3 regions of the Citrobacter sp. C1 genome follow, and region 2 is predicted to be linked to each of the others. Evidence: predicted binding sites of a transcription regulator. Region 2 holds the regulator's gene; each other region holds the start of a gene.
What was found. Region 2 encodes PurR, which represses purine synthesis genes. Its sites were predicted from a motif close to CANGCAAACGTTTGCNTG; they were not measured.
Positions count from the first base shown of each region.

Region 1: a site for PurR is predicted at 1,825-1,842, ahead of pyrD (quinone-dependent dihydroorotate dehydrogenase). Genes of this name have one in related genera too.
Region 3: a site for PurR is predicted at 3,409-3,426, ahead of IB214_RS18700 (nucleoside-specific channel-forming protein Tsx). Genes of this name have one in related genera too.

Region 1 covers NZ_CP115035.1:3,322,408-3,332,186, reverse strand. Annotated here, with positions in the region: gene ssuD (FMNH2-dependent alkanesulfonate monooxygenase) at 1-144, opposite strand, end outside; gene IB214_RS16235 (sulfonate ABC transporter substrate-binding protein) at 141-1,115, opposite strand; gene ssuE (NADPH-dependent FMN reductase) at 1,108-1,683, opposite strand; gene pyrD (quinone-dependent dihydroorotate dehydrogenase) at 1,927-2,937, shown strand; gene zapC (cell division protein ZapC) at 3,103-3,645, shown strand; gene IB214_RS16215 (YcbX family protein) at 3,642-4,751, opposite strand; gene rlmKL (bifunctional 23S rRNA (guanine(2069)-N(7))-methyltransferase RlmK/23S rRNA (guanine(2445)-N(2))-methyltransferase RlmL) at 4,850-6,958, shown strand; gene IB214_RS16205 (ABC transporter ATP-binding protein) at 6,971-8,878, shown strand; gene pqiA (membrane integrity-associated transporter subunit PqiA) at 8,893-9,779, shown strand, end outside.
Region 2 covers NZ_CP115035.1:2,612,084-2,621,862, forward strand. Annotated here, with positions in the region: gene IB214_RS12585 (DUF1289 domain-containing protein) at 1-64, opposite strand, end outside; gene IB214_RS12590 (TetR/AcrR family transcriptional regulator) at 166-765, shown strand; gene IB214_RS12595 (alkene reductase) at 824-1,921, shown strand; gene gloA (lactoylglutathione lyase) at 2,019-2,426, shown strand; gene rnt (ribonuclease T) at 2,521-3,168, shown strand; gene grxD (monothiol glutaredoxin 4) at 3,219-3,566, opposite strand; gene IB214_RS12615 (C40 family peptidase) at 3,899-4,729, shown strand; gene sodB (superoxide dismutase [Fe]) at 4,857-5,438, shown strand; gene IB214_RS12625 (MFS transporter) at 5,479-6,648, opposite strand; gene cydH (cytochrome bd-I accessory subunit CydH) at 6,827-6,916, opposite strand; gene purR (HTH-type transcriptional repressor PurR) at 7,214-8,239, shown strand; gene punR (DNA-binding transcriptional activator PunR) at 8,257-9,168, opposite strand; gene punC (purine nucleoside transporter PunC) at 9,281-9,779, shown strand, end outside.
Region 3 covers NZ_CP115035.1:3,864,433-3,874,211, forward strand. Annotated here, with positions in the region: gene nusB (transcription antitermination factor NusB) at 19-438, opposite strand; gene ribE (6,7-dimethyl-8-ribityllumazine synthase) at 458-928, opposite strand; gene ribD (bifunctional diaminohydroxyphosphoribosylaminopyrimidine deaminase/5-amino-6-(5-phosphoribosylamino)uracil reductase RibD) at 1,015-2,118, opposite strand; gene nrdR (transcriptional regulator NrdR) at 2,122-2,571, opposite strand; gene IB214_RS18695 (DUF3251 domain-containing protein) at 2,726-3,265, shown strand; gene IB214_RS18700 (nucleoside-specific channel-forming protein Tsx) at 3,564-4,442, shown strand; gene secF (protein translocase subunit SecF) at 4,617-5,588, opposite strand; gene secD (protein translocase subunit SecD) at 5,599-7,446, opposite strand; gene yajC (preprotein translocase subunit YajC) at 7,474-7,806, opposite strand; gene tgt (tRNA guanosine(34) transglycosylase Tgt) at 7,829-8,956, opposite strand; gene queA (tRNA preQ1(34) S-adenosylmethionine ribosyltransferase-isomerase QueA) at 9,010-9,779, opposite strand, start outside.

The sequences.
Region 1 (9,779 bases), 710 kb from region 2:
CAGTACCCCGGTAAATCCCAGGCGGTCGGCCGTTTGCGCGATTTGTTGCAGATAACCATGATCGACCGGGCGTGCACCTTCTTCTGTTCCCAGATAATGGCCGTCACCGTGCGTGGGTAAAAACCAGAACATATTCAGACTCATAATTTTGCTCCTGTCTGCTGAGTGGGTTGCCAGATTCGCTGGCGAATGTCGATTTTTTTCGGCACCAGCCGATTGTCATAAAACAGATCGGCAGTTTGTTGCTGCAATGCGGCAACAGAAGCACTGACGGGCGTAATGGAGGTTGGCGGGCGATGGTCCAGATAGGACGCTATGACCGGCTCAGGTAGCCCCATCGTTTTCGCCAACAGGGTGATGCTCTGCTGGCGTTGGCTGAGTGTTAAGGCATCGGCTTGGCTGAAGGTGTCCAGCACGCCAGGAATAAATGCGCTGTTTTTCTCGGCATAAGGGCGTGCGGCGAGATAAAACGATCCGGTCTGTTTAAGGTCGGTACCGTCTTTGAGTACGCGTACATCACCCTGCAGCAAGGCGGCGGAGTAGTAAGGGTCCCAAATTGCCCATGCATCCACATTCCCCTGTTGGAAAGCGGCACGCGCATCGGCGGGCGTCAGATAGGTGGCCTGGATATCGGTAAACTTCAACCCGGCCTGCTGCAGGGCCCTCAACAGCAGATTGTGCGCGCTGGAGCCTTTCTGGAAGGCGACCTTATGTCCTTTAAGTTCTTCGACGGTGTGGATGGGGCTGTCTTTCGGTACCAAAATCACTTCTGCATGCGGTTTTGGCGGTTCGACGCCGACATAGACCAGATCGGCCCCGGCGGCCTGAGCAAAAATCGGCGGGATATCACCAGTGCTGCCCAGATCGATGCTGCCGATATTGAGCGCCTCCAGCATTTGCGGGCCGGCTGGGAACTCTACCCAGGAGATTTTTGTTTGCGGGTAGCGTTTTTCCAGCAACTGATGGCTTTTAGCCAGCACCATGCTGACGCTGCCTTTCTGATAGCCAATGCGCAGGGCGTCTGGCGCGGTCTCTGCGGCGTGAACCAGCGTGGATAAAGACAGCAGTCCGGTCAGCGCCAGCCACGGTGTATGGCGTTTGAGTAAATTAAGCATGGGCGGCACCCCGCAGCGTGTTCACGTGCACAAATTGGACATCACGACGCTGCAACGCCTGCCAAAAGGTCTCGAGTGCATTGTCCAGGCGTAATTGCAGGTTCGGCGTAAACTGCGGCTTATGTTGATAATCAATAACCTGCGAATCATCGGCGAAAACGCCGTGCAGGATCTCCTGGGCCTTCAGTGCGCTGAGTACCGGTTTCAGGGCGTAATCGACGGCCAGTAAATGTGCTACGGTGCCGCCGGTGGCCAGTGGCAACACTACTTTGCCTTCCAGTGCTCGTTCGGGGAGCAGGTCGAGCAAGGTTTTCAATGCGCCGGAATAGGCCGCTTTGTAGACCGGCGTGGCGACAATCAGTCCGTCTGCATCCTGCAACTGTTCGATAAACGTCTTCAGTGCCGGACTGTCGAAGCGCGCATAGATCAGATCCTCAGGCTCAAAATTGTGCAGATTCCAGTGATAGACCTCGACATCCTGTCCATGCAGTTTTTCTCGCGCATATTCCAGTAGGGCGCTGGAGCGAGAGGGGAAGCGTGGGCTACCCGCCAGAGTGATAACGCGCATATTTATATTCTCTCCTTATAACCAAATATTCGTTTTTATTTAACATTGATAACAATTTGTGCAGTCTGGCAGAGAGATTTTGTTTATCGAAATGATTTATGCGGGATAGAAAAGCTGAAAACTGCATAAAAGGAGGACAAGAAAGAAAACGTTTGCGTTTTATTGCCGCAGGTCAATTCCCTTTTTGTTCACGATCGCACATAATACGCCCCCGGTTTGCACACCGGGAATCCAGGAGAGTTCATGTACTACCCCTTCGTTCGTAAAGCCCTTTTTCAGCTCGATCCAGAGCGCGCTCATGAATTGACATTCCAGCAATTACGTCGCATTACGGGCACGCCGCTCGAAGCGCTTGTCCGCCAGAAAGTACCGGCAAAACCGGTGACCTGCATGGGGCTGACGTTTAAGAATCCGCTCGGTCTTGCCGCCGGGCTGGATAAAGACGGGGAGTGCATTGATGCACTCGGTGCAATGGGGTTCGGCTCAATTGAGATAGGCACCGTGACGCCACGTCCTCAATCGGGTAATGATAAGCCACGTCTTTTCCGTCTGGTTGACGCAGAAGGTTTGATCAACCGCATGGGCTTCAATAACCTGGGCGTTGATAACCTGGTAGAGAACGTTAAGAAATCGCATTTTGACGGCATTCTGGGGATCAATATTGGTAAGAACAAAGATACCCCGGTAGAGAATGGCAAAGATGACTATCTGATTTGTATGGAAAAAGTCTATGCTTATGCTGGCTATATTGCGATTAATATTTCCTCACCTAATACGCCAGGGTTACGCACGCTGCAATACGGCGAAGCGCTGGATGATTTGCTGACGGCAATTAAAAATAAGCAAAACGATCTCCAGGCGATCCACCATAAATATGTTCCGGTGGCGGTAAAGATCGCCCCAGATCTTTCTGAAGAAGAACTGATCCAGGTAGCTGACAGTTTAGTTCGCCATAATATTGATGGCGTCATTGCCACCAACACCACGCTCGATCGCTCCCTGGTACGGGGAATGAAAAATTGCGATCAAACGGGTGGCCTGAGTGGTCGACCGTTACAATTAAAAAGCACCGAAATTATTCGCATGTTGTCCCGGGAATTAAAAGGGCAACTGCCGATTATCGGGGTTGGCGGTATCGACTCAGTCATCGCTGCGCGTGAGAAAATAGCCGCAGGGGCTTCCTTGGTTCAGATTTATTCAGGCTTTATTTTTAAAGGCCCGCCGTTGATTAAAGAAATCATCACCAATATCTGAATACTACCTTAATCACAAACCAGGGCTTTATTTCTGGCCCTGGTTGTTTTATATTCCTTTACTGTTGCTTATTTAAACATTCTGAGCTTTTATTATTAGGGCAATAAACGAAGCGGCAAAAGGATACTGTCGTAACGACGATGATTAAGGAATGGAGAGATACTGATGCGAATTAAACCCGACGATAACTGGCGCTGGTATTATGATGAAGAGCACGATCGTATGATGCTCGATTTAGCCAATGGCATGTTATTTCGTTCGCGTTTTGCGCGCAAAATGCTCACACCCGATGCATTCTCTCCGTCCGGTTTTTGTGTTGATGATGCCGCGCTTTATTTTTCTTTTGAAGAAAAATGCCGTGATCTGGATTTAGCCAAAGAACAAAAAGCGGAGCTGGTACTCAATGCGCTGGTGGCTATTCGTTATCTAAAACCGCAAATGCCAAAAAGCTGGCACTTTGTGGCGCACACTGTTAGTTGGTCACCGAGGATAGGTGACGCTGCCTGCGTGTATTTAAGCGATACCGAGGAACAGGTCAATCTGTTAGTGGTTGAGCCGGGGGAAAATGCGGCCCTGTGTCTGTTGGCACAGCCGGGCGTGGTTATTGCCGGGCGCACCATGCAGCTTGGCGACGCCATTAAAATCATGAATGACAGACTGAAACCGCAACTCCCTGTCGACAGTTTCAGCCTTGAGCAGGCCGTTTAACTCTCCAGCCTGACCGCTGTTTTTGGCACACAACTGCAGCAAAGAATCGTCCCGTCATCACCAATCGCTGATTTTTTCAGCGGACTGACTTCGCCCTCTACCAGCCGAATCCGGCAGCATCCGCAGATCCCCGCCCTGCACGAATAAGGAACCCGGATCCCCTGGTTTTCCAGTTGTTCCAGTAACACCTGTTGATTGTTGCCACGAAAGGTGTGCCCCTGCCAGTCGATAAGCACGCTGGCATCAGGCTGCTGCTGCTGTGCAATAGTGTCATCGGAAGCCACCGCGCCGTAAGCTCGGGCGGGCCCGGTGGACAAAATTTCAACTTCATCGCCAACGCGGATCACGCCGCTGTTGCGGGCAATGAGATTCTGACCGAAATCGACATCGCCGTTATCCACCGCGCTGCGGAAGGTTTGCAGCGTTGCCAGCGGTTCACCGGACGGATGTTTCTGGCCTTTTTCAGGACTGATAGTGGTGAAAATACAGCGGCTGCAGGGTTTTGCCACATCAAAGATGACCTCGCCAATGCGAATCACCTTCCAGGTGTCTTCCTCCCAGGCGCTAGCCCCTGAGACCACCAGGTTGGGGCGAAACTGCTCCATTCTGATACTGGCCGGGCAGCGTTGCTGCACATCGCGTAGTGAGGCTTCATTAGTCAGAAGGTAAGGAAAACCATCGGCGAACGAGAGCGGTACGCCGTCGTGGCGTTTGACCCGGCGGGTTAACTGTGGGCCAACCCAGCGTAACTGTACATCGCGCGAGAAAAAACCGCTGAGCCACTGATTGATAGCTGTTGGCGCGATACGTGCAGTAAAATGGTTTCCCCAGACTTCTGTTGGCGCATCCTGGGTGGCGAAGTCGGCAAAACGGACCAACGCACTGCTGCCGTCGGGTGCGGTTAAGTGCAACCCATCGTGTAAAGGGGAAGGGGTAAAACGGACCATCTGGGGGAACTGCCGGGCGGTGATGAACGTTCCGTCGGGTTCGGTAACCATAAAGATGCGGTCAAAGGCCAGACCGCTAACGTCTGCCAGGGCGTGCGTGAGCCCAATACCGCGCATTGATTTAACCGGATGAACAAAAAGTCGGGTTAACGTTACCACTGTACAGCCCCTCGAACGAAAATAAGCCTTCAACTTTATGACAAGGGCGCGAGATTAGCTATAATGCGCAGCAATTTTATTGGAGTAAAAGTGACATTATGAATTCTCTGTTTGCCAGTACGGCCCGTGGGCTGGAAGAGCTGTTAAAAACTGAACTGGAAAACCTCGGCGCCGCGGAGTGCCAGGTGGTTCAGGGTGGGGTCCATTTTAAGGGCGACACGCGGCTTGTTTACCAGAGCCTGATGTGGAGCCGCCTGGCCTCGCGCATTATCCTGCCGATGGGAGAGTGCAAGGTCTACAGCGATCTTGATCTGTACCTCGGTGTTCAGGCAATCGACTGGACAGAGATATTTAACCCAGGAGCGACGTTTGCCGTGCATTTTAGCGGCTTAAACGACACCATTCGTAACAGCCAGTACGGCGCATTAAAAGTAAAGGACGCGATTGTCGATTCCTTTACCCGTAAAAATATGGCCCGTCCGAATGTGGATCGCGAATCCCCGGATCTGCGTATTAACGTCTGGCTGAACAAAGATACCGCCAGCATTGCCCTCGATCTTAGCGGTGATGGTCTGCATCAGCGCGGCTATCGCGATCGTGCCGGTCAGGCGCCGATCAAAGAGACACTGGCTGCGGCTATCGTGATGCGTTCTGGCTGGCAGCCGGGTACGCCGCTGCTCGATCCGATGTGTGGTTCCGGTACGCTGCTGATTGAAGCCGCGATGTGGGCAACCGATCGCGCACCCGGTCTGCACCGTGGCTACTGGGGCTTTAACGGTTGGGCGCAGCATGATGAAGCGGTCTGGCAAGAGGTGAAAGCGGAAGCACAGGTTCGCGCGCGTAAAGGGCTGGCGGACTATACGTCGCACTTCTATGGCTCTGATAGCGACGCCCGAGTGATTGAAAAAGCGCGCAGCAACGCCCGCCGCGCTGGGATTGCCGATCTGGTGACATTTGACGTCAAAGACGTAGCGAAACTGAGTAACCCGCTACCGCAAGGTCCGTATGGTACCGTTATCAGCAACCCGCCGTACGGTGAACGTCTGGATAGCGAACCGGCGCTGATCGCACTACACAGCCTGCTGGGCCGCACGATGAAAAACCAGTTTGGCGGCTGGAATCTGTCGCTGTTCAGCGCCTCACCGGATTTGCTCAGCAGTCTGCAATTACGCGCTGACAAGCAGTTTAAAGCCAAAAACGGCCCGCTGGATTGCGTACAGAAAAACTATCACGTCGCGGAAACCACTGCAGATAGTAAGCCTGCCACGGTGGCGGAAGACTACGCCAACCGTCTGCGTAAAAATATCAAAAAGCTGGAAAAATGGGCGCGTCAGGAAGGCATTGAATGCTATCGCCTGTACGATGCTGACCTGCCAGAATACAACGTCGCAGTCGACCGCTACGGTGACTGGGTTGTGGTTCAGGAATACGCGCCGCCGAAGACGGTTGATGCCCAGAAGGCTCGCCAGCGTCTGTTTGACATCATTGCCGCCACGCTGTCGGTACTGGAGATTGCGCCGAATAAACTGGTGCTGAAAACCCGTGAACGGCAGAAAGGGAAAAACCAGTATCAGAAGATGAATGAGAAGGGTGAATTCATTGAGGTGAGCGAGTACAACGCGCGCCTGTGGGTTAACCTGACCGACTATCTTGATACCGGTCTGTTCCTGGATCACCGTATAGCGCGCCGCATGCTGGGCCAGATGAGCAAGGGTAAAGATTTCCTCAATCTGTTCTCGTATACCGGCAGCGCCAGCGTACACGCCGGGCTTGGCGGTGCGCGCAGCACCACAACGGTCGATATGTCTCGTACTTATCTGGAGTGGGCGGAACGTAACCTGCGACTTAACGGGCTGAGCGGCCGCGCGCATCGTTTAATTCAGGCCGACTGCCTGGGCTGGCTGCGCGAAGCCAATGAACAGTTTGATCTGATCTTCATCGATCCACCGACCTTCTCTAACTCAAAACGTATGGAAGACTCGTTTGACGTGCAGCGCGATCATCTGGCGCTAATGAAAGATCTGAAGCGTCTGCTGCGTAAAGACGGCACGATCATGTTCTCTAACAACAAACGTGGATTCCGTATGGATCTCGACGGACTGGCTGAACTGGGATTGAAAGCACAAGAAATTACCCAAAAAACGCTTTCTCAGGACTTTGCCCGTAACCGTCAGATCCACAATTGCTGGCTGATTACAGCAGCCTGAAAGGAAAAATAAATGTCATTAATCAGTATGCATGGTGCATGGCTGTCGTTCAGCGATGCGCCGCTTCTTGATAATGCTGAACTGCATATCGAAGATAACGAGCGCGTTTGTCTGGTTGGCCGTAACGGCGCGGGCAAATCGACGCTGATGAAGATCCTCAACCGTGAACAGGGTCTTGACGACGGACGTATTATTTATGAACAGGATCTGGTTGTGGCACGTCTGCAGCAGGATCCGCCGCGTAACGTGCAGGGTACCGTCTACGATTTCGTTGCCGAAGGGATTGCAGAGCAGGCGGTGTATCTCAAGCGTTACCATGATATTTCGCATCTGGTGATCACCGATCCGAGTGATAAAAACCTGCAGGAACTGGCGAAGGTTCAGGAACAGCTGGATCACCACAATCTGTGGCAACTGGAAAACCGCATCAATGAAGTACTGGAACAGCTTGGGCTGGAGCCAGACATGGAACTGGCATCGCTTTCCGGCGGTTGGCTGCGTAAAGCCGCACTGGGCCGGGCGTTAGTCAGCAATCCACGCGTATTGTTGCTGGATGAACCGACCAACCATCTGGATATCGAAACCATCGACTGGCTGGAAGGGTTCCTGAAAACCTTCAATGGAACGATCATCTTCATTTCTCACGACCGTTCGTTTATTCGCAATATGGCAACGCGTATTGTCGATCTCGATCGCGGCAAGCTGGTGACCTATCCGGGTAATTACGATCAGTACCTGCTGGAGAAAGAAGAAGCGCTGCGTGTAGAAGAGCTTCAGAATGCGGAGTTTGACCGCAAACTGGCGCAGGAAGAGGTCTGGATCCGTCAGGGCATTAAAGCGCGCCGTACACGTAACGAAGGCCGCGTGCGTGCGCTGAAGGCGATGCGTCGTGAGCGTGGCGAGCGTCGTGAAGTGATGGGTACCGCGAAGATGCAGGTCGAAGAGGCGAGCCGTTCGGGTAAAATCGTCTTTGAAATGGAGAATGTTGATTACCAGATTAACGGTAAACAACTGGTGAAAGACTTCTCGGCGCAGGTACAGCGTAGTGACAAAATTGCGCTAATTGGACCTAACGGTTGCGGTAAAACAACGCTAATCAAGCTGATGTTGGGTCAGTTACAGGCTGACAGCGGTCGTATCCATGTCGGTACCAAGCTGGAAGTGGCTTATTTTGACCAACACCGCGCGGAGCTGGATCCGGATAAAACCGTCATGGATAACCTGTCGGAAGGTAAGCAAGAGGTGATGGTCAACGGTAAACCACGTCACGTGCTGGGCTACCTGCAGGACTTCCTGTTCCACCCTAAGCGTGCGATGACACCAGTGCGTGCGCTCTCCGGTGGGGAACGAAACCGTCTGTTACTGGCGCGTCTTTTTCTGAAGCCCAGCAATCTTTTGATTCTCGATGAACCAACGAACGATCTCGACGTCGAAACGCTGGAACTTCTCGAAGAGTTGATTGACGGTTATCAGGGAACCGTGTTGCTGGTTAGCCACGATCGTCAGTTTGTCGATAACACCGTTACCGAGTGTTGGATCTTTGAAGGCGGCGGCAAAATTGGTCGTTATGTAGGCGGTTACCATGACGCACGTGAGCAGCAGTCACAGTATGTGGCGTTTAAACAGCCTGTTGCCAAAAAAACAGAGGAAGTTGCTGCCCCTAAAGCAGAAATTGTAAAACGCGGCACCAGCAAACTAAGCTATAAACACCAGCGCGAACTGGAGCAGCTCCCTGCGCAGCTTGAAGAGCTGGAAGCTAAACTGGAAACGTTGCAGGCCCAGGTTGCTGATGCTTCTTTTTTCAGTCAGCCACATGAGCAAACGCAGCAGGTATTAGCTAATCTGAGCGAAGCGGAACAAGAACTTGAGCAAGCCTTTGAGCGCTGGGAGTATCTTGAGTCTTTGAAGAATGGCGCATAATTAAAGGAGCGCATATGTGCGAACATCACCATGCCGCGAAGCATATTTTGTGCTCGCAGTGTGACATGCTGGTGGCATTACCGAGCCTGACGCATGGTCAAAAAGCGGCATGTCCAAGATGTGGCACGACATTAACCGTTGCGTGGGACGCGCCAAGACAGCGTCCCACCGCGTATGTTATCGCAGCATTGTTCATGCTGCTTTTATCGAACCTTTTTCCCTTTGTGAACATGAATGTCGCAGGGGTGAGCAGCGAAGTCACGTTGCTGGAAATCCCCGGTGTTCTGTTTTCAGAAGACTACGCCAGTCTTGGCACCTTCTTTTTATTATTCGTGCAGTTGGTTCCTGCTTTTTGCCTGTTCACCATCTTATTGCTGGTGAACCGGGTTGAGATGCCCTGGCGGCTGAAAGCGTGGCTGGCGCGGATTCTGTTTCAGTTAAAAAGCTGGGGAATGGCAGAAATTTTCCTCGCAGGCGTGTTGGTGAGCTTTGTTAAGCTGATGGCCTATGGCGATATCGGCGTGGGGAGCAGCTTTATCCCGTGGTGCCTGTTTTGCGTTCTTCAGTTGCGTGCCTTTCAGTGTGTCGATCGTCGCTGGCTGTGGGATGATATCGCGCCAATGCCGGAGGTTAAGCAGGTCTTAAAACCCGGTGTACCCGGTATTCACCAGGGGTTGCGTTCCTGCTCCTGTTGTACCGCGATTCTTCCCGCTGACGAGCCGGTCTGCCCGCGCTGTCAGACAACGGGCTACGTGCGACGTAAAAACAGTCTGCAATGGACGCTGGCACTCCTGTTCACGTCGATCATGCTGTATCTGCCCGCCAATATTATGCCGATCATGATTACCGATTTGTTAGGGTCAAAACTGCCATCAACCATTATTGAAGGCGTTGTTTTAAT
Region 2 (9,779 bases):
CGTCGGACTGGCAGATCCCGCGGCACGGGCTCTGGACGGGGAAAAACTCCAGCTGTTCGGCCACATCCCCTCCTTACGTAAGATAGTTATACCTATTGAAGACGCTAACTGAATTTCTGGCAAGCGCTATTGCATTAGACCGACTGGTCTATTACACTCCATGCCATGAACAAAGCAACTGAACACGACACACGCGAACATCTTCTGGCAACCGGCGAGCAGCTTTGCATGCAGCGCGGTTTCACCGGTATGGGTTTAAGCGAACTGCTGAAAACCGCCGAGGTGCCCAAAGGGTCGTTTTACCACTATTTTCGCTCTAAAGAAGCGTTTGGTGTTTCCATGCTTGAACGCCATTACGCGGCCTACCACCTTCGGCTGGCCACACATTTAGCATCGGGTGCCGGTAACTACCGCGACAGAATCCTCGCCTACTATCAGGAAACCCTGAATCAGTTTAGTCAACACGGCATTATTAGCGGTTGCTTAACGGTCAAACTGTCGGCTGAAGTATGCGATCTCTCTGAAGATATGCGTACGGCGATGGATAAAGGCGCTCGGCACATTATTACCCTGCTGGCGCAAGCGCTGGAAAAAGGTCGCGACACACACTGCCTGTCGTTTAGCGGCGAACCGCTGCAGCAAGCGCAGGTGCTGTATGCGCTGTGGCTCGGGGCCAACCTGCAGGCCAAGATGTCTCGCAGTGCCACCCCACTGGAAAATGCGCTGGCACACGTTAAAAACATTATTGCAACGCCTGCCGTTTAACAGGCGTTTTTATTTACCCAATCGCTAGACGACCGGTCTATTCATACCTGGAGTTAATATGTCATCTGAAAAATTGTTTTCCCCGCTGAAAGTAGGAGCCATCACGGCGGCCAACCGCGTATTTATGGCCCCACTGACGCGCCTGCGTAGCATCGAACCTGGCGACATCCCAACTCCGCTGATGGCCGAGTATTATCGCCAACGCGCCAGCGCTGGTCTTATCATCAGCGAGGCCACTCAGATATCTGCTCAGGCAAAAGGCTACGCCGGTGCGCCGGGATTACACAGCGCAGCACAAATTGAAGCCTGGAAAAAAATCACCGCCGCCGTCCACGCTGAACAAGGTCATATTGCCGTACAGTTGTGGCACACCGGTCGTATCTCTCACGTCAGCCTGCAGCCGAACGGACAACCGCCAGTTGCCCCTTCTGCCATCAGCGCCGGTACCCGTACCTCGCTGCGCGATGAAAACGGTATGGCAACGCGTGCCGACACCTCAATGCCGCGCGCCCTGGAAACCGACGAAATCCCGGGCATCGTCAATGATTTCCGTCAGGCAATCGCCAACGCACGCGAGGCTGGCTTTGACATGGTTGAGCTGCACTCTGCCCATGGCTATTTGCTACACCAGTTCCTGTCACCCACCTCTAACCAGCGTACCGATCAGTACGGCGGCAGCGTCGAAAATCGTGCACGTCTGGTGCTGGAAGTCGTTGATGCCGGTATCAAAGAATGGGGCGCAGACCGGATTGGCATCCGCGTATCCCCAATCGGCTCTTTCCAGAACGTTGATAACGGCCCGAATGAAGAAGCCGATGCGTTGTACCTGATTGAACAGCTGGGTAAACGTGGTATCGCTTATCTGCACATGTCCGAACCAGACTGGGCCGGCGGAGAGCCGTATAGCGATGCGTTCCGCGAGAAAGTTCGCGCGCGTTTCCACGGTCCGATTATTGGTGCTGGTGCCTACACCCCGGAAAAAGCAGAAGCGCTGATTGAGAAAGGGTTGATCGACGCCGTCGCCTTTGGCCGCGCCTATATTGCCAACCCGGATTTGGTCGCACGTTTGCAGCACAAAGCAGAACTGAACTCGCAGCGCGCAGAGAGTTTCTACGGCGGCGGTGCAGAGGGTTACACGGATTATCCGACCCTGTAATTGCGCAATCTCCGTTCTGGCATTGATAGCGGCGCAACAACGCCGCTATACTAAAACAACATATTGAATGTACTAGCCATTTTTGAAGGGGAAAAAGATGCGTTTACTTCATACCATGCTGCGCGTAGGTGACCTGCAGCGTTCCATCGAATTTTACACCAACGTGCTGGGCATGAAGCTGCTGCGTACCAGTGAAAACCCTGAATACAAGTATTCTCTGGCCTTTGTCGGTTACGGTCCTGAGACCGATGAAGCCGTCATTGAGCTGACCTACAACTGGGGCGTCGACAAATATGACCTGGGCACTGCCTACGGCCACATTGCTCTGAGCGTAGACAACGCCGCAGAAGCCTGCGAGCGCATTCGTCAGAACGGCGGCAACGTGACGCGCGAAGCGGGTCCGGTCAAAGGCGGGACGACGGTTATCGCATTTGTAGAAGATCCGGACGGTTACAAAATCGAACTGATCGAAGAGAAAGACGCAGGCCGCGGCCTGGGTGACTAACCACCCCTCGGGCGCAGATCGTCTGTGCCCGTAGTTTTATACTCATCATTTTGTCATAATACGCGCTGCAATTTTCCCGTATTAAGAGACCCAGATGTCCGATAACGCTCAACTTTCCGGTCTGTGTGACCGTTTTCGTGGTTTTTATCCTGTCGTCATTGATGTAGAAACAGCGGGATTTAACGCCAAAACCGATGCGCTGCTCGAGATTGCGGCCATCACGCTGAAAATGGATGAACAAGGCTGGCTGATGCCGGACATGACGTTGCATTTCCACGTCGAACCGTTTGAAGGGGCAAATCTGCAACCAGAAGCACTTGCGTTTAACGGTATTGATCCGAGCAACCCGTTGCGCGGCGCGGTCAGCGAATACGACGCCCTGCACGCCATCTTCAAAATGGTGCGTAAAGGCATCAAAGACAGCGGCTGCAATCGGGCGATTATGGTTGCGCATAATGCCACCTTCGATCACAGCTTCATGATGGCAGCCGCCGAACGCGCCTCGCTGAAGCGCAACCCATTTCACCCGTTTGTGACCTTTGACACTGCGGCCTTAAGCGGTCTTTCGCTCGGGCAAACCGTACTGTCTAAAGCGTGTCTGGCTGCAGGAATGGAGTTTGATGGCAACCAGGCGCACTCTGCGCTGTATGACACCGAACGGACGGCAGTGCTGTTTTGCGAAATCGTTAACCGCTGGAAACGTCTTGGTGGGTGGCCCCTGCCAATGCCTGAAGAGGCATAAGCGGACCATAAAAAAAGCGACCAGACTGGTCGCTTTTTCGTTTCTGCTGATTACTCAGCGTCCGGCTCTTCGGTTTTGTACTTCGCCGCAGTCTCTTTGATAAGCTGCTGCAATTCACCGCGCTGGTACATTTCGATTAAAATGTCGCAGCCGCCAACCAGCTCACCATCAACCCACAGCTGCGGGAAGGTTGGCCAGTTTGCGTATTTCGGCAACTCGGCGCGAATATCCGGGTTTTGCAGAATATCAACATAAGCAAAGCGTTCACCACAGGCAGACAGCGCCTGCACAGCCTGAGCGGAAAAACCGCAGCTTGGCAGTTTTGGAGAACCTTTCATGTACAGGAGAATCGGGTTTTCAGCGATCTGGCGCTGGATTTTTTCGATAGTGGTGCTCATTATCTTGCTTCCTTAACTTCTTTTACGGCAGTAGTCTGACATTGTAACGGGTCTGACTGACAACGGAAAATAACATTTTTCTTACGGTTATTATTTTATCGCCAGTCGCCATAAGTTGCATTCAGAATCTTACTTATCCCTTTTATGCACAAGGAATTGATTATCCCTTCGCCAGTATTGGCGTTGATTGCTGTTTTTTTTTGCGGTCGGTAACGAAACACTATTTTAAACAAAAAAAGCTATTAACTTTCCCCGTTTCTATAGATTAGAATCATCAAGTTTTGAAAATCACACGCAGGCATGATAGACCTGCCCTAACAGAGGACTGCTCAGTGGCGCGGATAAACCGGATCTCGATCACGCTCTGTGCTTTGCTTTTTACCACACTCCCTTTTACGTCAGTGGCCCATGCTTCGAAGCAGGCCAGGACGACACCTGCCGTTTCCCACACGCTCAAAACGGTAGATAAAAAGAAAAGCGCGACAGCCAGTAAAAAAGTCACACAAACCAGCAAGAAAACGGCAAAAAAAACCACCAGTAAATCCAGCACCAAAACCGCTTCCTCTTCCAAAAAACGCACCGCGACACCTGCAAAAACAACCAAAACGGTCAACCGTCGCAGTAAAGTCGCAACAACACAAACCGCTGCGGTCACCTGGACTGAAAAATGCACCCCGCGCAAAGGTCACAAGCCGCGCTGTGTAAAAGTAAAATCAACAGCCCCGGTAGCCCTCGCTGATGCCCATAAAGTGAAAGTGCAAAAAGCGACCAAAACCGCGATGTCTACTCTGATGAACCAGATCGGTAAACCCTACCGCTGGGGTGGCTCTTCGCCGAGAACCGGTTTTGATTGCAGTGGTCTGGTTTATTACGCGTATAAGGACCTGGTGAAGTTCCGCATTCCGCGTACTGCCAATGAAATGTACCACCTGCGCGACGCAGCACCGATCGACCGCGATGAACTGAAAAACGGCGATTTGGTCTTCTTCCGTACCCAGGGCCGCGGCACCGCCGATCACGTTGGTGTCTACGTTGGCAACGGTAAGTTTATTCAGTCACCACGTAGCGGTCAGGAGATCCAAATCACCTCCCTGAGTGAAGATTACTGGCAGCGCCACTATGTGGGCGCTCGTCGTGTCATGACGCCAAAAACAATTCGCTAAAATCTTACCCTACAGTATGTGCTGTAGGGTAAGTTCTTCTTTTGCATAACCTTTCAATTTGCTACCCTATCCTTACTCACAATGAGGCTATTGTGTGTACTCAATATAAATAATAAGGAGAGAAGCAATGTCGTTCGAATTACCTGCATTACCGTATGCCAAAGATGCTCTGGCGCCGCACATTTCTGCTGAAACGCTGGAATACCACTATGGCAAACACCACCAGACTTACGTTACTAACCTGAATAACTTGATCAAAGGCACGGCGTTTGAAGGCAAATCACTGGAAGAGATCGTACGTAGCTCTGAAGGTGGTGTGTTTAACAACGCGGCTCAGGTCTGGAACCACACCTTCTACTGGAACTGCCTGGCACCCAACGCGGGCGGTGAACCGACCGGTGAACTGGCTGAAGCCATTGTTGCATCTTTTGGTAGCTTCGCTGACTTCAAAGCGCAATTCACCGATGCGGCGATCAAAAACTTCGGCGCTGGCTGGACCTGGCTGGTAAAAGGTACTGATGGCAAACTGGCTATCGTTTCCACGTCAAATGCCGGAACACCGCTGACCACCGATGCAACGCCGCTGATGACCGTTGATGTGTGGGAACACGCCTACTACATCGACTATCGCAACGCGCGTCCTGGCTACCTGGAACATTTCTGGGCGCTGGTGAACTGGGAGTTTGTTGCGAAAAACTTCGCAGCATAAAAATGATAACGCAGAAGGGACTCCCTTCTGCGTTTTAGCGTTAGTTCGTGACGCTGCAGGCCTCGTCAGGCTGTTTTCTCGCGGAGACAAAGACCAGTAGCAACGCCATCCCAGCCACAATTGCCCCCATCACCGGGACAAAACTGTAACCTAAACCACCCGATATCACTGCGCCACCCGCCGCCGCACCTAGCGCATTCCCCAGATTAAACGCACCAATGTTGACCGAGGATGATAAGCCCGGCGCGTCGCTGGCAACGCGCATCACACGCATCTGTAACGGCGGAACTACCGCAAAGGTTGCCGCACCCCAGACTACCATGCTGATGGCTGCACCCAATTCACTACGCGCCAGTAACGGGATTGCCAGCATAATCACCATCAATAGCAGTAAGAAGCCTTTCAGCGTGCCGTTGACTGAGCGGTCCGCCAGTTTACCGCCCAGATAGTTACCGATTGAGAACCCGACGCCAATCAGCACCAGCATTCCGGTTACAAAGGCAGGCGTGGCATGGGTGATGCTATGCAGCACCGGTGAAATATAGGTATAGAGCGTGAACATCGCACCGGCTCCCAGCACAGTAGTCAGCAACGCTGACACCACCTGCGGGCGCATGAGCACCGCCAGCTCTTTGCGCACGTTCGGGCGCTCCCCTGCTCCGCCTTTCGGCAACGAGAAGAACAGGCTGACCATCGAGATAACCCCCAGACCCGCCGTTGCCATAAAGGACATGCGCCAGCCGATGGTTTCACCCAGCCAGGTCGCTGCAGGAACGCCGCCAATATTGGCGATGGTGAGTCCCATAAACATGGTGGCGACAGCGCTGGCCTGTTTGTGCTTTGGAACCACGCTTGCCGCTACAACCGAGCCGAGACCAAAAAAGGCCCCATGGTTAAGACTGGTCAGAATACGCGACAGCATCAGAGTAGTGTAATCGGGAGATAACGCCGACAGCACGTTGCCGAGCGTAAAAATCGCCATCAGAAAAATCAGCGCATTGCGGCGCCCGCGATGAGAAAGCAATAAGGTCATTAACGGTGCACCGACCATCACCCCTACCGCATAGGCGCTAATTAGCATCCCTGCCGCCGGAATCGAGACATCGACGCCTTTAGCGATGACGGGTAATAACCCCATCGGAGAAAACTCCGTCGTGCCGATACCAAACGCCCCTATCGCCAGCGCCAGTAGTGGATAATTTATTTTCATACAGCGACTCCGTAACGTCGAGCCGTAGCACGACACAGAATAAGAGTCAAAAGCATGACATTGATCGCAAAAATAATAAAGTTAACAAAAATGCAAAAGACTTTTGCTTATTTGCAAACAATAGCAGTGGGAGGACGGGTTGGCGGGATGAGGGAGATAGCTCTCCCTCGGCGATACATCAATGCAGCGCGGCGGTTAAACCACTGGCAACAATCAAACCCAGAACAATAATGGTGGTGACTAACGAAAATTTCAGATCGGTGCTCATCAAGTTTTCTCCTTTTTATTCCCACACAAAAAGTGATATTGCGCATTTTTGCACACTTGAAGGTAAAAATCTCTCACGATTTATATTGATAAATGCTTTTAACTCTTCCCCTTTTCGTAAAGATCAGACAAAATTCCACGCTTACTTGATTAGCGTACCGGCCATTGACCCCTTCCTGACGTTCCGTGTCGTTTTCCTGGCGTACCGCAACCCTGATGTTGCGCGAAGGGTGTGTGAAGGCAAACGTTTACCTGGAGTATTCTCAGGAACTTAGGATATGGTCTGGAGTGAGATGTAATGGCAACAATTAAAGATGTAGCGAAGCGAGCAAACGTTTCCACTACAACCGTATCACACGTAATTAACAAAACACGCTTTGTCGCGGAAGAAACGCGCAATGCCGTCTGGGCAGCAATTAAAGAACTACATTATTCCCCAAGCGCGGTGGCACGCAGTCTGAAGGTGAATCACACTAAATCGATTGGCTTGTTGGCGACCAGCAGCGAAGCCGCCTACTTTGCGGAAATCATCGAAGCCGTTGAGAAGAACTGCTTCCAGAAAGGCTATACGCTGATTCTGGGCAACGCGTGGAACAGCCTCGAGAAGCAGCAGGCCTACCTCTCCATGATGGCGCAGAAGCGCGTAGATGGTCTGCTGGTGATGTGTTCTGAATACCCGGAACCTCTGCTTTCCATACTCGAAGAATATCGCCATATTCCGATGGTGGTGATGGATTGGGGCGAAGCCAAAGCCGATTTTACCGATACGGTCATCGATAACGCCTTTGAAGGCGGTTATATGGCAGGCCGTTATCTGGTTGAACGCGGTCATCGCGAGATTGGTGTGATCCCAGGGTCTATGGAGCGTAACACCGGCGCCGGACGCCTGGCGGGCTTTATGAAGGCGATGGAAGAAGCGCTGATTAAAGTGCCTGACAACTGGATTGTCCAGGGCGATTTTGAGCCTGAATCCGGGTATCGCGCCATGCAGCAGATCCTCTCCCAGTCGCACCGCCCGACCGCCGTCTTCTGCGGTGGTGATATCATGGCGATGGGCGCACTTTGCGCCGCTGATGAGATGGGCCTGCGCGTCCCGCAAGATGTGTCGCTGATTGGTTACGACAACGTGCGTAACGCCCGCTTCTTCACCCCGGCATTAACCACCATTCATCAGCCAAAAGATTCGCTCGGTGAAACGGCCTTTAACATGCTGTTAGACCGTATCGTGAATAAACGCGAAGAGTCACAGTCTATTGAGGTGCACCCGCGCCTGGTAGAACGTCGCTCCGTGGCCGATGGTCCGTTCCGCGATTATCGTCGATAATCTGTTGTGCGGGAGCCTTACTCTGGCTCCCGCAGCCACTCTTTATTCAACGTTTCACTGTCCCCTAAATAGTCCAGCAGCCATCTCAGTGCGGGTGACGTATCGTTTTGCTGCCAGGTCAGGCAACACGCGGCATCAGGAAAGGGATTTTCAAGCTGTAGTGCAACCCATTTTCCGCTGTCGATCCACGGTTTGGAAAAATGCGTCGGCACCATCCCAACACAGAGCCCAGCCGATAAGCAGGTGGCAGATGACTCCCAGTCAGGCACTACCACCCGTTTTTGGTTATCCAGTAGCCAGGTAATACGTTTTGGCAACGTACGGGAGGTATCTTCTCGTACCAGCGACGGCCAGTTGCGCAACGTATCGTCACTGAGCGGTCCCGGCATCGACGCCAGCGGATGATGACTTGCCACCACGCAGTTCCAGCTCAACATTCCCATATCGCGAAACGTATAGCGCCCCCCTACCGGAATAGCCTGCGTCGCGCCAATCGCCAGCTCCACGCGCCCGTCCGATAACGCATCCCAGACGCCGTTAAACACCTCCTGAAAAACGATTAACTCCACATCATCAAAATGACGGTAGAAATCCACAATCATCTGCCGGGTCCGCTCCGGCCTGACAATATTATCGACGGCAATCGCCAGTTGCCCACGCCAGCCGTTGGCAATTTGCTGACATTGTTGGCGAGTGATCTGCATTTTTTTGATAACAGAACGCCCTTCTTTTAAAAACCACGCCCCGGCGGGGGTTAATTCCACATCCCGATGGCGACGTTCGAAAAGAGGCACAGCCAACCACTCCTCCAGTTGACGCACGGTATAGCTCACCGCCGAAGGCACGCGGTGCAACTCCTGGGCGGCAGAACTAAAGCTGCCGTTGCGTGCGACTGCATCCACCACTTCAAGGGAATATTCTGACCACATACTCTGCCTGCAAAAAATTTGAAATCAATAAGCAAATATTAGCGTTTCACAGCAAGAATTTCACTCACTACACTCAGCGGCACTGTTCTATTGCTTATAAAGAGAAATAATGATGCAACCTGGAAAAGGGTTTTTAGTCTGGCTGGCAGGTCTTAGCGTGCTCGGTTTTCTGGCAACGGATATGTATTTGCCAGCATTTGCGGCTATTCAGTCCGATTTGCAAACCCCAGCATCAGCCGTCAGCGCCAGCCTTAGCCTGTTCTTAGCGGGTTTTGCCATCGCGCAACTTCTGTGGGGGCCACTCTCCGACCATTATGGCCGCAAGCCTATTTTGCTACTGGGCCTCTCCATCTTCGCGCTGAGCAGTCTTGGCATGCTTTGGGTCGAAAACGCCACCGGCTTGCTGGTGCTGCGCTTTATCCAGGCTGTGGGTGTCTGTGCGGCGTCGGTTATCTGGCAGGCGTTGGTTGCTGATTATTATCCCTCGCAAAAAGTGAACCGTATCTTTGCCACCATTATGCCGCTGGTCGGGTTATCTCCCGCGCTCGCGCCATTATTAGGCAGTTGGATCCTGATGCATTTTTCCTGGCAGGCTATTTTTGCCACCCTGT
Region 3 (9,779 bases), 1.3 Mb from region 2:
ATCCTGCCGGCCTGGCGATCACTTTTTGTTGGGGCGAATCGCAGGTGCTGCTTTATCCAGTACGCCGTTGACGAACTTGTGGCTATCTTCGGCACCGAAGGTTTTCGCCAGTTCAATCGCTTCGTTGATGGCCACTTTATACGGCACATCACTACGTTTAGACAGTTCAAACAGTGCAATACGCAGTACGGCTTTCTCTACCTGACCCAGCTCTTCCAGCAGACGAGACAGGTAAGGCTTCATCAGACCATCCAGGTACGCGCTGTTAGTCGCCACCCCGGACAGCAGTTCACGAAAATACAGGACGTCGACATCTTTCACGTCCTGTTCCGCCAGGAACTGGTATTCAACATCAGAGATGTCGTTCTGGGACAACTGCCAGGAGTAGAGCGCCTGGACGGCACACTCACGGGCGCGGCGACGAGCAGCAGGTTTCACGGATTTCCCCTTACAAAAATCAGGCCTTAATGGCTTTCAATACATTAATCATTTCAAGCGCGGTCAGTGCAGCTTCTGCGCCTTTATTACCGGCTTTCGTGCCAGCACGTTCGATGGCTTGTTCAATACTTTCGGTGGTCAGAACACCGAAGGCTACCGGAATACCGCTGTCCTGAGCGACGTGCGCCAGGCCATTGCTTGCACCGCCAGCCACATATTCGAAGTGTGCGGTACCGCCACGGATAACTGTACCCAGCGCAATCACCGCGTCATATTTACCGGTTTTCGCCAGTGCATCAGCTGCCAGCGGCAGCTCATACGCGCCTGGAACCCAAACGACGGTAATGTTTTCATCTTTAACCTGGCCAATACGCTTCAGGGCGTCGATAGCACCTTCCAGCAGGCTGTCATTGATAAAGTTGTTGAAACGCGCAATGGTGATGGCGACGCGAGCGTCCGGAGTAGCAACGTTAGCTTCAATAATGTTCATATTCTTCCTTCGGATTCACTAGACCCCGCAGGGGGGCGGATTTTATCATAATAATCTGTGCGCTGCTTCCCTTTCGAACCGGGAGATCATGCGCTCACTAAATGCAGGCAAACGTCCGGACCTACATGGCGTATCTCGTTGAATTTGAAATGGGGGGCATCGGCCAGTTTCTCAAGGCCTGGCAGCACACATAATCCTCGCGCGTCACTGCCTAACAGTTTAGGCGCAACATAGACGATTAGCTCATCCACCACCCCAGCCTGCAATAATGCGCCTGCAAGCGTTGGGCCAGCCTCAACCCAAATACTGTTAATTTGCTGCTTGCCCAGTTGCATCATCAACACCACCAGATCCAGATTGCCGTTATGCTCCGGCACATTCAGCGTGCGAACACTCTCCGGCCAGATACGCGAATCGTCGCTGCTACGCGCAATCCAGGTTTCTCCCGGCTGCTGCACAATACGATGTTCAGGTGTGACCTGGTTTTGACGATCGAGAACAATGCGGATTGGCTGACGCAGGTTTTCCTGCGGATACAGCGCCTGGGTCGATTCATCAAGATCCGACCAACGGACGGTAAGCTGGGGGTCGTCAGCCAGCACCGTGGCGCTGCTGGTTAAAATAGCATGGCTTTGCGCACGCAGGCGCTGAACGTCGCGACGTGCCTGTGGTGAGGTTATCCACTGGCTTTCGCCGCTGGCCATCGCCGTACGGCCGTCAAGCGATGCGCCGAGCTTAAGCTGAACATACGGAAATCCGGTGCGCATCCGCTTGAGAAAACCTTTATTCAGCTGTTCGACGTCGTTCATCATCATGCCGTGGCTGACATCAATACCGGCCTGCTGCAAGCGGTAAAGTCCACGCCCCGCCACCTGCGGGTTAGGATCCTGCATCGCAGCAACAACACGCGTCACGCCCGCAGCAATCAGCGCATCGCAGCACGGCGGCGTACGCCCGTGATGACTGCACGGTTCGAGCGTGACGTAGGCGGTTGCCCCCTGCGCTTTAACACCGGCCATACGCAGCGCATGGACCTCGGCATGGGGTTCGCCCGCGCGGTGATGGTATCCTTCACCGACGATTTCCCCGTCTTTAACAATGACACAGCCCACGTTGGGATTAGGGTGGGTCGTGAAACGTCCACGCGCGGCCAGCTTCAGCGCTCGCGCCATGTACAACTCATCCTGCATGGCTTAATCCTGTAGGCGAGCAATCTCTTCGCCAAATTCTTTGATATCTTCAAAGCTCCGGTAAACCGAAGCAAAACGGATGTAGGCCACTTTATCGAGCTTTTTCAGTTGCTCCATCACCAGATTACCGATCATTTTACTCGGCACCTCGCGCTCGCCCGTCCCACGCAGCTGTGATTTTATATGGTTTAACGCCATTTCGACGTCATCTGCGCTGACCGGCCGTTTCTCAAGCGCTCTCAGCATGCCGCTGCGCAGCTTCTCTTCATTAAAAGGCTCGCGCACGTCGTTGCTTTTTACAACGCGTGGCATAACCAGTTCTGCCACTTCAAAAGTGGTAAAACGTTCGTTACAGACCAGACACTGCCGACGGCGGCGTACTGAAGAGCCCTCGCCGACAAGACGAGAGTCAATTACCTTTGTGTCTACGGCGAAACAGAATGGGCAATGCATACGGCGTCCTGTACCTCAGTGGTTCATAGAGATCTATTTTACCCTGAACTGGCGCGACAACAAAGGCAGAGCGCTTTTGAGACAAAGGATCGATGCCTTCGTGCTCTGAGCACACTACCATTATGCTATCGCGACAATGTAGGAAGTAATCATAATGACAAGACGTTACCTAAGAATTCTCCTGGTGGGAAGCCTCTTTAGTCTTAATGCCTGCGCACAGCAAGCTGAAGTACGACAGATGCATCAAAGCGTAAGTACCTTGAGCAAAGAGATGACCCAGCTCAATCAGGAAACGGTAAAAATAACGCAACAAAATATGTTGAATGCGAAATCCACCCGCGGCGTCTATTTATTACCGGGTTCGAAAACCCCCGCCCGCCTGAACAGCCAGATTGGTACGCTCCGCATGTCACTGGTCAATATTGCACCGAATGCGGACGGTACGCGCCTGACGCTGCGCATTCAGGGAGAATCCAACACACCGTTACCGGCATTTAGCGCCACCGTAGAGTACGGGCAAATCCAGGGCACCACGGACAACTATCAGGAAGTGAACGTTAAGAATGAATTGATCAACGCTCCGGCAAGCCTTCTTGCCCCCAGTGACGTAGACATTCCGCTGCAGCTCAATGGCCTGTCACTTGACCAACTCGGCTTTGTACGCATCCATGACATCCAGCCTGTGACCCAATAAACTTTTTTGCGGAGCGTTTTGTGCGTTCCGCAACACCCATCCCCGTCATTTTGTTACTCCGCTGACATCACCGATATTTTTAGTAAAACTTGGCAACATTCATGGGAGTCAGTACAATTCGCCGCCTAAAGTACGCAAACGAGAACGCAATCGATTACGTAAATGATAGAACTGTGAAACAAGACATATTTTTGTGAACAATGATTTTTATAATAGGCTCCGAAGAATTACGAAATATTTAGAAACGCAAATTGCGCCTTTTTCACTCCCGAAAGGGATTTCAAACAGTGGCATACATATGAAAAAAACATTACTTGCAGCCGGTGCAGTGCTGGCGCTCTCCTCGTCTTTCACTGCTAATGCAGCAGAAAACAACAAACCGGAATACCTGTCCGACTGGTGGCACCAGAGCGTTAACGTTGTCGGCAGCTACCACACCCGTTTCGGACCGCAGATCCGTAACGATACCTACCTGGAATATGAAGCTTTCGCTAAAAAAGACTGGTTTGACTTCTATGGTTACATGGATGCGCCGGTATTCTTCGGTGGTAACACCGATGCGAAGGGTATCTGGAACCACGGCTCCCCGCTGTTTATGGAAATCGAACCACGTTTCTCCATCGACAAATTGACCGGTGCCGATCTGAGCTTTGGTCCGTTCAAAGAGTGGTATTTCGCGAACAACTATATCTACGATATGGGTCGTAACAAAGATGGTCGCCAGAGCACCTGGTATATGGGTCTGGGTACTGATATCGACACCGGCCTGCCGATGAGCCTGTCCATGAACGTGTACGCCAAGTACCAGTGGCAGAACTACGGTGCCGCGAACGAAAACGAATGGGATGGCTACCGTTTCAAAGTGAAATACTTTGTCCCGATTACCGAACTGTGGGGCGGTAACCTGAGCTATATCGGCTTCACCAACTTTGACTGGGGCTCCGATCTCGGTGACAAAGACTTCACCGATGTAAATGGCAAGAAAGCACGTACCAACGATTCGATCGCCTCCAGCCACATTCTGGCGCTGAACTACGATCATTGGCACTATTCTGTTGTTGCCCGTTACTGGCACAACGGCGGCCAGTGGAAAGATAACGCGGACGTGGTCTTTATGAACGAAAACGTTCGTTCTACCGGTTGGGGTGGTTACTTTGTTGTAGGTTACAACTTCTAAATTGAGGTTGGTTGTCGCCGGATGGCGCTATGCTTATCCGGCCCAGGTATACAAAAGCCAGCTTAATTGCTGGTTTTTTTGTCTAAAGAAAACCCATAGACAATTTGTAGGCTTTCTTCAGGCAAAAAAATCCCGACCTTGCGATCGGGATTCCAGTGTAACGCCCTGCGTCGGTTAAGGCAGAATAGACGGCTGATCCGCCCCTTCTTTCTCAACTTTCTGCTGCAGCATGTGCTCACGCTTCATACCCAGCTTCAGCGCCAGTGCCGATGCCACGTAGATAGACGACGCGGTACCGATGGACACACCGATAAGCATAGTCAGCGAGAAGCCTTCCAGTACCGGACCACCAAAGAGGTACAGCATCAGAATAACCACTAACGTTGTACCGGAGGTAATCAACGTACGGTGCAGCGTTTGGGTCAACGACACGTTAAAGATTTCATAAGGCGTCCCGCGACGGATTTTGCGGAAGTTCTCACGAATACGGTCAGAAACCACGATGCTGTCGTTTAGCGAGTAACCGATAACCGACATCAACGATGCGACGATAGTCAGGTCAATCTCGATATGGAACAACGACAGGATCCCAAGCGTGATGATCACGTCGTGCGCCAGCGAGATAACCACGCCCGCCGCCAGTCGCCACTCAAAGCGGAAACCGACGTACACGAGGATGGAGATCAGCGCCACGATCAGCGCCATCGCACCGTTTTGTGCCAGATCGGCACCGACGCTAGGCCCGACGAATTCGATACGCTTCACCGCTGCATGCTGGTTGGTGGCTTCGTTAATGACGCTCAGCACCTTGCTACCCAGCACTTGCCCACCGTTTTCACCTTCGGTTGGCGGCATACGTACCATAATGTCGTGGCTGCTACCGAAGTTCTGCAGCAGCGGCTCGACGAAGCCCGCTTTCTCCAGCGCATCGCGCATCACGTCCATTTCCGCCGGTTTTTCCAGCGTGATTTCAATTACCGTACCACCGGTGAAATCGAGCCCCCAGTTAAAGCCACGTACGCCCATCACCACGATGGCCGCAATCAGCAGGAAACCAGAGATGCCGAAAGCCCAGTAGTCCCAGCGCATAAAGTCGATGACTTTACGGCCGTGATTCAATTGTTCAACAGTATATTCCTGTGCCACTTCGCACTCCTCAGATTGACAGCTTTTTGACGCGCTTGCCGCCATACAACAGGTTTACGATGGCACGTGTCCCGACGATCGCGGTAAACATCGACGTCGCCACACCAATACCGGTAGTAATCGCGAACCCTTTAATTGCCCCGGTACCGACTGCATACAGGATCAGAACTTTAATCAGCGTCGTGATGTTCGCATCGAAGATGGAACTGAATGCGCCCGCATAACCTTCGTTGATCGCCTGCTGAATCGAACGTCCGTTACTCAACTCTTCTTTGATACGTTCGTTGATCAGTACGTTCGCATCGACCGCTACGGCAAGGGTTAAGACGATCCCCGCGATACCCGGCATACTTAGCGTAGCGCCCGGCAGCAGCGACATGATACCGACAATCAGTACCAGGTTCGCAATCAGTGCGCTGGTCGCAATCAAACCAAACTTCTTGTAGAAGAAGATCATAAACAGAATAGAAACAGCCAGACCAGCCAGACACGCTTCCAGACCCTGCTTGATGTTCTGCATACCCAGAGTCGGGCCGATGGTGCGTTCTTCAACAATCTGAATCGGCGCAATCAACGCACCGGCACGTAGCAGCAGTGAAAGCTGACGCGCTTCATTCGGGTTGTTGATACCGGTGATACGGAAGCTGTTGCCCAAGCGAGACTGGATGTTGGCGATGTTAATCACCTCTTCCTGTTTCACCAGCACTGAACGGCCATTCGCATCTTTTTTACCGCTGTCTTTGTACTCCACGAACAGGGTCGCCATCGGCTTACCGATGTTATCCTTGGTGAAGTTAGACATGATGTTACCACCCGCGCTATCCAGCGAGATGTTAACCTGCGGCTGATTGTATTCGTCCTGGCTGGAAGTGGAATCGGTGATATGGTCACCGGTCAGGATCACGCGTTTATACAGCACAACCGGCTGTCCTTCACGAGACTGTTTCACTTCCGAGTCACCCGGTACGCGCCCGGATGCCGCCGCAGACTGGTCCACGTTGGTGTTTACCAGACGGAACTCCAGCGTCGCCGTTGCGCCCAGAATCTCTTTCGCACGCGCGGTGTCCTGAATACCCGGCAGTTCGACCACGATGCGGTCGGCGCCCTGGCGTTGAACAACCGGCTCAGCGACACCCAGCTGGTTAACACGATTACGCAGAATATTGATGTTCTGCTGTACCGCGTACTCACGGGCTTCACTCAGACGTGCATCGGTCATCACTGCACGCAGCGCATTGCTGCCCTGGCTGGAAATAACCAGATCCTGATGACGCTTGCTCAGATAAGAGATCGCGTCGTCACGCGCCTTGCCATCACGGAAGGTGATGCTCAGACCGTAGTTATCTTCTTTACGAACGGTAGTATAAGGAATGCCTTTTTCACGCAGATCGCTGCGCAGGCTATCGATATTTTGTTCCTGCAGTTTACCCAGCGCGGTGTCCATATCCACTTCCATCAGGAAGTGAACGCCACCACGCAGATCAAGACCGAGTTTCATCGGTTCCGCGTGAATAGCAGCCAGCCAGCGAGGGGTTGCCGGAGCAAGGTTAAGCGCCACGACGTATTGATCACCCAGCACGCCCAGCAGCACTTCACGTGCGCGCAATTGGGTATCGGTGGAGTCGAAGCGCGCAAGAATAGCGCCCTCTTCCAGAGCCACAGACTTAGGTGTGATTTTTTCTTCTTGTAACGTTTTCTGGACCTGGATCAGCGTTTGCTCACTGGCGGCGGCACCGCGCACGCCAGTGATTTGAACAGCCGGATCCTCACCATACAGGTTGGGAAGTGCGTAAAGCAGGCCGACGATAATCACGACGACCAGCATGATGTACTTCCACAAAGGATAACGGTTTAACACGGCAGTTCCCTTTGGGAAAACGGAATATTACAGCGCCTTCATGGTGCCTTTCGGCAGAACGGCAGCTACGAAGTCACGTTTGATAACCACTTCAGTGGTGTCGTTCAGTGCGATAGAGATGTAGCCAGTTTCCGCTACTTTGGTCACACGACCGACCAGGCCACCGTTCGTCAGGACTTCATCACCTTTGGCAATGGAGCTCATCAGATTTTTATGCTCTTTGGTACGCTTTTGCTGTGGACGCAGGATCATGAAGTAGAAAATCAGACCAAACACCACCAGCATCAGAATCAGAGACATCGGGCTGCCCTGCGCCGGAGCACCTGTTGCCGCTACCGCATCAGAAATAAAAAAGCTCATTCAAATTCCCTCATTATTAAAATTAATAAACGTTCACAGGTGGAACAGGTCGACCCTGACGTTGGTAAAAATCGGTTACGAAGCTCTCTAATTTACCCTCTTCAATAGCCTTGCGTAAACCCGCCATCAAGCGCTGGTAGTAGCGAAGGTTATGAATGGTATTGAGTCGCGCGCCCAATATTTCGTTGCAACGGTCAAGATGATGCAAGTAAGCGCGTGAATAATTGCGACAGGTGTAACAATCGCACTCAGCGTCGAGTGGACTGGTGTCGCTTTTATGTTTCGCGTTACGAATTTTTACCACGCCGTCAGTCACAAACAAATGGCCATTACGGGCATTTCGCGTTGGCATCACACAGTCAAACATATCGATACCACGACGCACGCCTTCAACCAGATCTTCTGGTTTGCCGACGCCCATCAGGTAACGAGGTTTATCTGCCGGAATTTGTGGGCAAACATGTTCCAGAATACGGTGCATGTCTTCTTTCGGTTCACCCACAGCCAAACCGCCGACAGCGTAGCCATCAAAGCCTATATCTACCAGACCTTTAACAGAGATATCACGTAAATCTTCGTAAACGCTGCCCTGAATGATGCCAAAAAGCGCATTTTTGTTGCCGAGGCTATCAAAACGGTCACGGCTACGCTGTGCCCAACGCAATGACATCTCCATCGAGCGTTTAGCATAGTCCCAGTCAGCCGGGTACGGTGTACATTCGTCGAAAATCATCACGATATCGGAACCGAGATCGTATTGAATCTCCATCGATTTCTCAGGATCGAGGAAAATCGGATCGCCGTTGATCGGGTTGCGGAAATGTACACCCTGCTCGGTAATCTTACGGATATCGCCCAGGCTGAATACCTGGAAACCGCCAGAATCGGTGAGGATCGGTCCTTTCCACTGCATGAAGTCATGCAAATCGCCATGCAGCTTCATGATTTCCTGCCCAGGGCGCAGCCACAGGTGGAACGTGTTGCCGAGAATAATTTGTGCGCCGGTCGCTTCAACTTCTTCCGGCGTCATACCTTTCACCGTACCGTAGGTACCGACAGGCATAAAAGCAGGCGTTTCCACTACGCCACGATCAAAAACAAGGCGTCCGCGGCGAGCGCGACCGTCTGTGGTATCCAGTTCAAATTTCATCTTAACTCCTGCGTCAGAAAAACAGTCCGACGTAAAATACTCATGCCGGGAACTTACTCCCCGACACGCTCAGAAATAGCCTGCGGATTGTACGTGATAAACATCGCATCACCGTAACTAAAAAAGCGATATTCCGCTTTAACCGCTTCATGATAGGCGTTCATGGTGTTTTTATAACCTGCAAACGCCGAAACCAACATAATCAATGTCGATTCAGGGAGATGGAAGTTGGTTACCAGCGCATCGATGACGTTGTACTGATAGCCCGGGTAGATAAAGATTTGCGTATCCCCGAAGAACGGTTCAATCAGATCATTTTTCGCCGCCTGAGCCGCGCTTTCCAGCGAACGAACTGAGGTCGTCCCTACCGCGATCACGCGATTACCGCGCGCTTTCGCCGCCAGTACCGCGTCGACCACGTCCTGCGGAACTTCCGCATATTCGGAATGCATGATGTGATCTTCAATGGTGTCTACGCGCACCGGCTGGAACGTCCCCGCCCCAACGTGCAGCGTCACAAACGCCATCTCAATGCCCTTTTCACGCAGTTTTGCCAGTAACGGATCGTCAAAGTGCAGACCCGCTGTCGGTGCCGCCACGGCGCCAGGTTTTTCGCTGTATACGGTCTGGTACAGTTCACGGTCGGCGTCTTCATCCGGGCGGTCGATATACGGCGGCAGCGGCATATGGCCGATGGCGTTGAGGATATCCAGTACGCTGCGTTCGTCGTCAAACGCCACTTCAAACAGCGCATCATGGCGCGCAACCATCGTCGCTTTAATGCTTTCATCATCGCCCAGCAACAGCTCAGCACCCGGCTTCG